2 regions of the Cryobacterium roopkundense genome follow, and region 1 is predicted to be linked to the other one. Evidence: predicted binding sites of a transcription regulator. Region 1 holds the regulator's gene; the other holds the start of a gene.
The links. The regulator LexA, encoded in region 1, represses DNA repair genes until DNA is damaged. The targets are predictions, from matches to a motif close to TCGAACANNTGTTCGA.
Positions count from the first base shown of each region.

Region 2: the regulator LexA is predicted to act here: its motif matches at 2,566-2,581, upstream of BJ997_RS14755 (HNH endonuclease signature motif containing protein).

Region 1 covers NZ_JACHBQ010000001.1:962,525-966,869, forward strand. Annotated here, with positions in the region: gene BJ997_RS04525 (glycosyltransferase family 2 protein) at 1-1,239, opposite strand, end outside; gene lexA (transcriptional repressor LexA) at 1,446-2,150, opposite strand; gene BJ997_RS04535 (LysM peptidoglycan-binding domain-containing protein) at 2,445-2,792, shown strand; gene BJ997_RS04540 (histidinol-phosphate transaminase) at 2,821-3,918, shown strand; gene hisB (imidazoleglycerol-phosphate dehydratase HisB) at 3,928-4,345, shown strand, end outside.
Region 2 covers NZ_JACHBQ010000001.1:3,158,954-3,163,298, reverse strand. Annotated here, with positions in the region: gene BJ997_RS14760 (SDR family NAD(P)-dependent oxidoreductase) at 93-869, opposite strand; gene BJ997_RS14755 (HNH endonuclease signature motif containing protein) at 1,036-2,502, opposite strand; gene BJ997_RS14750 (FRG domain-containing protein) at 2,830-3,786, shown strand; gene opgC (OpgC domain-containing protein) at 3,992-4,345, shown strand, end outside.

The DNA of each region.
Region 1 (4,345 bases):
CACGGTCAGCGCCCAGATCGACACGATTGTCGGATCTCCGAGGAAGACGAAGATCAGCAGTCCGGGGAGCCAGATGAGGGCGTAGCCGATGTCGAGCAGCGGGATCAAGAGGTTGATGCCGGCGATCATTCCGGCCAATCGTCTCGTTTGGCGCCACGGCGGCACCGCGCGAAGGCCTTCGAGCATTCCCCGTGCCCAGCGTGAGCGCTGGCGCATGAAGTGCTTCACAGCGTCGGGGGCATCGGTGAACGCGACGGCGGTGGGTTCGAAGATCACCCGGTCGCCCTGTTCGAGGAGTTTCCACGTCATCACGATGTCCTCCCCGATGGCATCGGGCCACCCGCCGATCCCGCGCACGCTGTCGGCAAGGTAGACCGAGAAGGCGCCCTGAGCCACGAGGGTGGACTGGTACAGCCCCTGCATGCGCTTGACGCCAGCGATACCGAGGTAGTAATCCCACTCCTGCATGCGGGTGAGAAGGTTCGTGCGCGAATTGCGAACAAGGACCGTTCCGGCCACGGCCACCGTGTTCTGTGGCGCAGATTCGAGTCTGGAGATCAATCGACGCAGTGCGTCGCGGTGCAGCAGCGTGTCGGCGTCGACGGTGATGACGTATGTCGTGGTGACGTGCTCGAGAGCCGTGTTTAGAGCGTGGGACTTTCCGGGGCGTTCCTCCCTCACGATCAGAAGGTCCATGCCCATCTCAACCGCAGCGAGTTCGGCGAATCGGGCAGTGTCGTCCGTCGAGCCGTTGTCCGCAAGAATCACCGTCACGGGGCCCGCGTAGTCCGTGCGACCGATACAGCGCATGGTCTCCGCGATCCCGGTCATTTCGTTGCGGGCGGCCACGATGATCGTGAGCGGGCTGGTCGGATTCAGCACACGCAGGGGCGGCTGGCGATCGAGAATGAGAGACATGGCCATCAGAGCGACAACGTACCCGGGTAGATAGGCCACGAGGGACACGATTATCCACGCCACGGGCGCTCCGAATGACTCTGTCAGGTCTTTGATCCAGGGCTGAGACAACCACACGGCCACGCTTGTCCACAGGACTGCAAAGGTGACGGCGATCACGAACTTCGTGGTGACCGACAGATAGAACCGTTTATAGTGAGCAGGCCTGGCCGACTCGGCGTCGCTGGTGGCTGAACGGTCCGCTGTCGGACCACCCGCTGTCGGACCACCCGCTGTCGGACCATCCGCTGTCGGACTATTCGGTGAGGTTGTCTCCGTCATGCTTCCCCCGGGGTATGGTGCGATGTGCACGCCACGGTTCACGGACTACGCAAGCTCAGTGTTCAACGGCTAGTAGCGACCATACGTGACCTGAAAGCCAAACGAGCCAGTTCAATCCAAGAAAAGCCGAGATGTTAGCCGGATGTAACAAGTCCCCTTTCGTGGGTCAGTCGGAGCGATGCGAGTTGAACTCGCCTGTGGGGGGCTCAGACGGAACGGAGTACCGCCACAACCTTGCCGAGGATTTCAGCGAAGTCCCCGACGATCGGCTCGAAATTCGTGTTGCGGGGAAGTAGCCACGTGTGCCCGTCTCGCTGGCGGAAGACCTTCACGGTCGCCTCGCCGTCGAGCATTGCGGCCACGATTTCGCCGTTCTCCGCTGTTTTTTGCTGGCGAATGACCACCCAGTCACCGTCGCAGATTGCCGCGTCGATCATGGACTCACCGATGACTTTGAGCATGAACAGTTCGCCCTTGCCTACGAGCTGGCGGGGAAGGGGAAAGATCTCGTCGATCTGCTGCTCGGCCATGATGGGCACGCCGGCGGCAATCCGACCGACGAGGGGAACCATCGCCGCGTCGCCGACCTGTACCGGGCTGTGGAAGCTCTCTCCCTCGCGCGCTGCCGGGTCCTCGGCGGCACGGGGTACCTCGATGAGCACCTCAAGGGCGCGGGGACGATTCGGATCGCGGCGGAGGTAGCCGCTCAGCTCCAGTTGGTTGAGCTGGTGGGTCACGCTCGACAACGAGGCGAGACCGACCGCATCCCCGATCTCGCGCATGCTCGGCGGGTACCCGCGCTGGCTGACCGATCTCTGGATCACGTCGAGGATGGCGAGCTGTCGCTCGCTCAGGCTTTTGCGGCGTCTGGTGCCGCCCTTTTCGCGGGAACCGCTGGTGTCTGTCGTCACGTTGTCGCTCCTCGAGTCGGTCCCGATGCGGCCTGAAATCTCGGCCGTTGATCGGGAATGTCGGTGGTGTCTGGTGAAGTGTGAAATGAACATCTTCTCTATCGAAACTTTATCCAGTTTGAACGTCCTAGACAAACATCTATTCGATCATGTCGCGATCAATTTATGGAAAAAGTCTTGAAAAGGGTTGATTGTTCGAATATTCGAAGATACATTCGGAACATAGTTTCGTACCCGGCCCTCCCGGCCGAGGGGCGGGTACGGAACTGCACGACCAACACCTGGAGGTTCGACATGAGTGCAACTCTCACCACAACAAAGCTTCGACTGACTCGCCGCGGACGGGGCGTCATCATGGCGCTCGTGGCGGCGCCCGTCGTGGCCGCCGCTATAGTGTTGGCGCTCAATGGGGGCGGCGCGTTCGCCGCTGGTGCTGGCCCGGCAACCGGCCCGTTGCAGACGGAGCTCGTGTCGTTCACGTACGTCACTGTCGCTGCCGGGGAGTCGCTGTGGGACGTGGCCCAAAACATCGCACCGTCCAAGGACCCTCGCGATGTCATCGTCGAGATCATGAGTCTCAACCAGATGCCGGGCGACTCCGTGCAGCCGGGGCAGCGTCTGGCGCTGCCAACCGGCTACTAGTGCCGCGCTTCGGCTCTAGCATGGAAGAGTGACTCTTCTCAGCGATCTTCCCCTGCGCGACGACCTTCGTGGTCAGGTTCCCTACGGAGCCCCGCAACTTCACGTGCCCGTTGCGCTCAACGTGAACGAGAACACCCACCCGATTCCCGAGCCGGTAGCCGTGGATATCGTGCGTGCGCTTGCGCAGGCCGTGCAGACCGTGAACCGATATCCGGACCGGGAATTCACCGAACTCCGCGAACGGCTCGCCGGCTACCTCGGGCATGGCCTCACTGCGAATAATATATGGGCCGGCAACGGATCCAATGAGGTGCTTCAGCAGGTGTTGCAGGCTTTCGGGGGTCCGGGCCGGTCGCTGCTCGGGTTCGTACCCACGTATTCGATGTACTCTATACTCGCCTCCGGCACCGGAACCGAGTGGGTCGCGGGCGATCGAGACGCCGACTATCGGTTGTCGCCCGACACCGCCGTCGCGTGGGTCACCCGCACCAACCCCGACCTCGTCTTTCTGTGTTCTCCAAACAACCCCACCGGCACACCGCTGTCCCTCGACACGATTGCCGCCGTCTACGAGGCGAGTACCGGGATCGTCGTCGTCGATGAGGCCTATGCCGAGTTCGGCCCGGTTGGCACCCCGAGCGCCCTTAGCCTTCTCCCCGGGCGCGAGCGCCTGCTCGTGTCTCGCACCATGAGCAAGGCGTTCGCCTTTGCCGGGGCCCGCGTGGGATACCTCGCAGCGGACCCGGCCGTGACGGATGCGCTGCGCCTGGTGCGCCTGCCGTACCACCTGTCTGCCCTCACCCAGGCGGCCGCGAACGCCGCGCTCGCGCACACCGACGAGATGCTCGCGATGGTCGATGACATCCGCGGACAGCGCGACCGCCTGGTACAGGAGCTGACGCGACTCGGGTACGCCCCGCACGAGAGCGGCAGTAACTTCGTTCTCTTCGGTGGCGTCGCCGACCCGCACGCCACCTTTGAGGCGCTCCTCGCCGAGGGCATTCTCATCCGCGACATTGGAATCCCCGGTCACCTCCGGGTGACGGCCGGCACGCGAGCCGAGACCACCGCCTTCGTGGAGGCACTGGAACGGCTCGGTCGGGCGACCGGGGCTGAAGCCGAATAAACTAGGCACATGAGTTCTTCTTCACCTGCGGCCGCGCCGCGCGACGCCCACCTGCAGCGCGAGACCAGTGAATCGAGCATCGAGCTGTCGCTCAACCTCGACGGTACGGGGGTGAGCGACATCAATACGACTGTGCCGTTCTTCGATCACCTGCTCACGGCCTTCGCGAAGCACTCCCTGACGGACCTCGCCGTGAGGGCACACGGCGACACTGACATCGACGTTCACCACACGGTGGAAGACGTCGGTATTGTGCTCGGCCGGGCCATCAAACAGGCACTCGGCGACAAGTCGGGCATTGCCCGCTACGGAGATGCCCTCGTTCCCCTGGACGAAGCCCTTGCCCAGGCTGTCGTGGACGTTTCGGGTCGGCCCTACCTTGTGCACTCCGGCGAGCCTGCCGGTTTTGAGTTTCACCTCATCGGTG
Region 2 (4,345 bases), 2.2 Mb from region 1:
TGGTCGAGCGTCCCGCCGGTCGAGCAGCGAGCTTGCGAGCGTGTCGAGACCTCGTGAGCCAACGTGCGAGACCGACGCCACGGCCACACGGGTTACGAAACCTGCAGCCCGCCGTTGATGTCGTAGGTGGCGGCTGTGATGTAGCCGGCGTCGGCGCTCAGCAGGAAGGAGATCAGTGCGGCCACGTCGTCGCGGGTGCCCACTCGGCCCATCAGAATGTCGGCCGACATTTCGCTCTTGCGCTCGTCGGTGAGGGTGCCGCCCATGATGTCGGTGTCGATGGGTCCGGGCGCCACGGCGTTCACCGTGATGTTGTGTTCGCCCATTTCACGGGCTAGCGCGCGGGTGAAGCCGATGATGGCGGCCTTGGAGGCGCTGTAGGCCACCTTCGAGTAGGTGCCGCCGCCGCGCTGGGCCGACACCGAGGAGATGCTCACGATGCGGCCGAGCTTGCGGTCGATCATGCCGCCGAGAACCCGCTGCGACACCAGGAAGGAGCCGCGCATGTTGATGGCGAACACGCGGTCCCAGGCTTCCACGGTTTCGCTCATGAACTCGGTGGGGGAGCTGATGCCGGCAAGGTTCACCAGGCCCACGATGGGAGGCATCGTGGCTTCGATCTCGCCGATGGCCGCGTCGACGGAAGCTTTGTCGGACACGTCGGCGCCCACGCCGATGGCGCGAATTCCGCGGGCGCTTTCGATAGCGGATGCCGCAGTGCGGGCCGCGTCGGCGTCGATGTCCACGATGGCGACGCTCCAGCCCAGGGAGGCGAGCTTGTCGGCGGTGCTGCGCCCGATCCCGCGTTCGGAGGCGGCTCCGGTGAGAACAACGGTGCGGTCGGCGGGAAAGTTCGGTGCGCTGGTCATGGCGACTCCTTGTGTTTTCACGCGTCAACCTCTGTGTCGACCCGTTCTGCAACCCTATCGCGAGATCTGATGTCTGATGTCTGCCCCCTACCGCTGGTCGAGGAGCGAGGCACGAGCGTCTCGAGACCGCGTGAGCCAACCCTGCAATCCTGCACCGGGCACACTTCTAGCCCGATGCGGAGCTGGCCGTATTGGCCCGGTGGGTGGCGGCGGGACGCCAGGTGCGGGTGGGGTCCCACAGCACGGGGCCTCGCACCTCGGGTCGGCCTCGCACCATGCGTATCTCCCACCCGGAGGTGTCGATGGTGGCGTGGTGGTACCAGCAGAGCAAAGTTCCGTTGTCTATGTCTGTCTTTCCGTGGTGTTGCCACGGGATGATGTGATGCACTTCGCACCACGCCGCCGCTACCGTGCACCCCGGTATGACGCATCCGCCGTCGCGGGCGGCGATCGCCCGCCGCTGGGCGGGGGTGAAGAACCTCTTCTTCTCACCGAGGCGCAGTACCTCCCCGTTCTCCCCGATGATCACGTTCTGATACCCGCCGGCGCACATCTTCTGCCGCACGTTTCGCAGTGAGATCGGCGCCTCGACCCCGTCGACCCACCCGACACCCTGCCCGCTCTTGAGGTCTTTGGCGTTCACGTGCACCATCACCACCGGCGCCGCGCCTCCCATAGTGGGTGTCTTCGCGTCGCGCGCCTTAGCTTCGAACACCCCCCGGAGAACGTCCGCTCGCTTCTCACCGCCGGTGCGCGGGTCGTCGAACTCTTCAGCCCCGGGAATCAGTTCTCCGGCTTCGATCAGTGCCTGCTGTTCCTCGCTGGGGAACGCGGGAGCGGCGTGGGCGGAGAGGAAGGTGTTGAAGATACCGTCCATGATGCCCTTGAGTTCCGGCGTCACCGCGCCCCGCAACGGATACAGCCCGGCCTTCAACCGGCCGAACCCGACGGTGCTCTTCGCCGCCGTCGCATCGTCACTGGGGGCGGCGCCGTCGGGGTCGAGGCGGGCTTCCCATTCGTGGGCCTGCGCCCGGATGAGGTCGGCGGAGAATGCGATCCCCGCCCCCGGCAGTCCCTCCGTCTCGGGCGTGATCGCTCCCGTCGCCGACGCCACCAGCGCCCGCTCCACCCGATCCACAACCTCCGGAGCAACCCGCCGCGACAGCGGTTCGAGGGCCGTCACGATCACCTCCGCCGCATCGACCCCCAATTCTCCCGACGCGAGCCCTTCTGCGACGGCCGGGTGCTGCACCGGGATCTCCTGCCCGAGCAGCCCGCTCGCGGCGGTCGCGGCCCCACTGATCAAGCCGCCGAGCCGCATCCGCCGCTTCGCCTCCGAACCCGACACCCTCGTGACGGCGGTGATCAGCTCGTACTTACCGCGACATCCGTTCTTGTACGCCAGGGACTCGTGGCCCAGGGCCGAATCGGCCCGCGCCGCCACATCTGTCGCCGACGCCACCCTGGCCCCGTCTGCCCGGCGCCCCAGCTTCTCCACCGCCGCCATCACGGCCAGCGCCTCATCCCCCGTGAACTGCTGATAATTCACCTCCGACAACGCAGCAGCTACCGAGGCGTCTGCCCTCTCCAGTAGGGCGATCACCTCGGAACCTGACTTCTGCATCGTTGACATGCCTCTATTCTCCCACCACTCGAACACAAAAGCGAGGATAACTCATGTTAACTGTCTTCAAAATAGAACCTTTCTTCTTCCAATTTCGGGCCCGATGCGCCATGCCCTCCACGCCAGGCAGGCCCAAGCCCTCTACCGCAAGGTTCCTCCCGAAGTGGGGGCCCAAAAAGAGACCGCTCAGCATCTTTCGCAGACCTGAAACCGTTTGAATGGAGTCAGGCGTGCGTGGCGCCGAACGAACGAGAACCTCCATGGGGCGGGCGGTCGGGGGGACTGCGCGCGAAGCAGATGCTGTTCATCACGAACAGCCGCCAGCAAAGGATATTCATGTCGACACCACGCACGACGATTACTGCCGAGGCCCTCTTTAGCTCCCGCGAGCTGAACAAGATGCATCCCGCCACGTACCTGCAGCCCGAAGCGTTCTTTGAGATGCTCCAAGCGGAGCAGAAATTCATCACCGGCCAGCAGCCAACGCCCACTGCCATGCGGCAGCAGACGTCCGCAGCACCGCTTCTCTTTCGGGGGCAGAGCAACCACAAATACGGGTTGTCGGCCTCCCTGCATCGCTTCATGCGCGCCGAAACCGATGAGACCATCACCGAGGGCATGCTGGCGCAGTTGGAGAAGTCGGTGATCCTCGAGATGCAGAACCGCGGCCTGGGCCGCGGCATGACTCAGGGTGAACTCCTGATGCTGCTTCAGCATCACGGAGCGCCCACACGCATGATTGATGTCAGCGACCGGCCGTTGGAAGCCCTGTACTTCGCCGTCGAAGGCAACGACGCCACTGATGGACGATATTTCATTCTCACCCTCACCGGCGAGGACGAGACCTCGCTGTCAAAGCCCACGGAACTCCCGTGGGCCAACAATGCGCGCGGTGTGCAGCAATCGACATCCACGTGGACCCAGGCCGTGAAACTGGTCGAGGACCGGCCCCTCGATGCACGCATGAGCGCGCAGCGCGGTCGGTTCCTGGTGGGCGGCGTGACTCGGTCCTATAGCGACCTCAACGTGAACCTCGACGGCCAAGCGCTCAACGCCGCCGAGCTGCAAGACGTGAGCATGCTCACGATTGGCTTCCTGAAACGGAAGGCCAACCCCGACACGTCCTGGCCAGCCCTCGGCTGGTCGATTCGAATTCCCGCCGGTTGGAAGGCGCGGCTCCGAGACCTGCTCGATTCAGAAGAGGGCATCAACCACAACACGATCTACCCCGACCTGTCGCACGTCTCGTGGACCGGAGTGGATGCCGCGCGCAAGGAACTCTACGCACTCTGAGCCCCGCCATCCCGCGGAGAGAGGCGCAGCCCCTTTCCGCTGGTCGAGGAACGCCGTCTACGGCGTGTCTCGAGATCGGGTGAGCCGAGTCTGAGAGTCGGGTCGCGTGGTCTCGATCGCTCCTTCGTCGCGCCTCGACCAGCGAGAGCGGGGGACGCGTGAACGTGGCCCCCGCCGCGCGACCGCGACGCGGTAGGGTCGCCAAATGGGGGAACACAATTTGGCGCGGAAAAATGCGCTGGGGGATCGGCATCACACTGCCAGGGGCGCATCCGCGCGCATACCGGCACTCGACATCATCCGCGGGTACTGCATCGTCAGCATGATCACCGGGCACCTCGCGGCGGGATCTCTCATCGCCCGTGCCACGCACGTCTTCCCGCAGTTCGACGGGGCCTCCGGCTTCGTGCTGCTCTCCGGCCTCGTGCTCGGGATAGTGCAGAGCCGCAGCGTTCATCGTGTGCAGCTGCGGCGCATCCAGTGCGCAACGCTGGCCCGGGTGGCATTGATCTACCTGGCCCAGTCGGCCATCGTGCTGCTCGGCCTAGCGCTGCTCCTG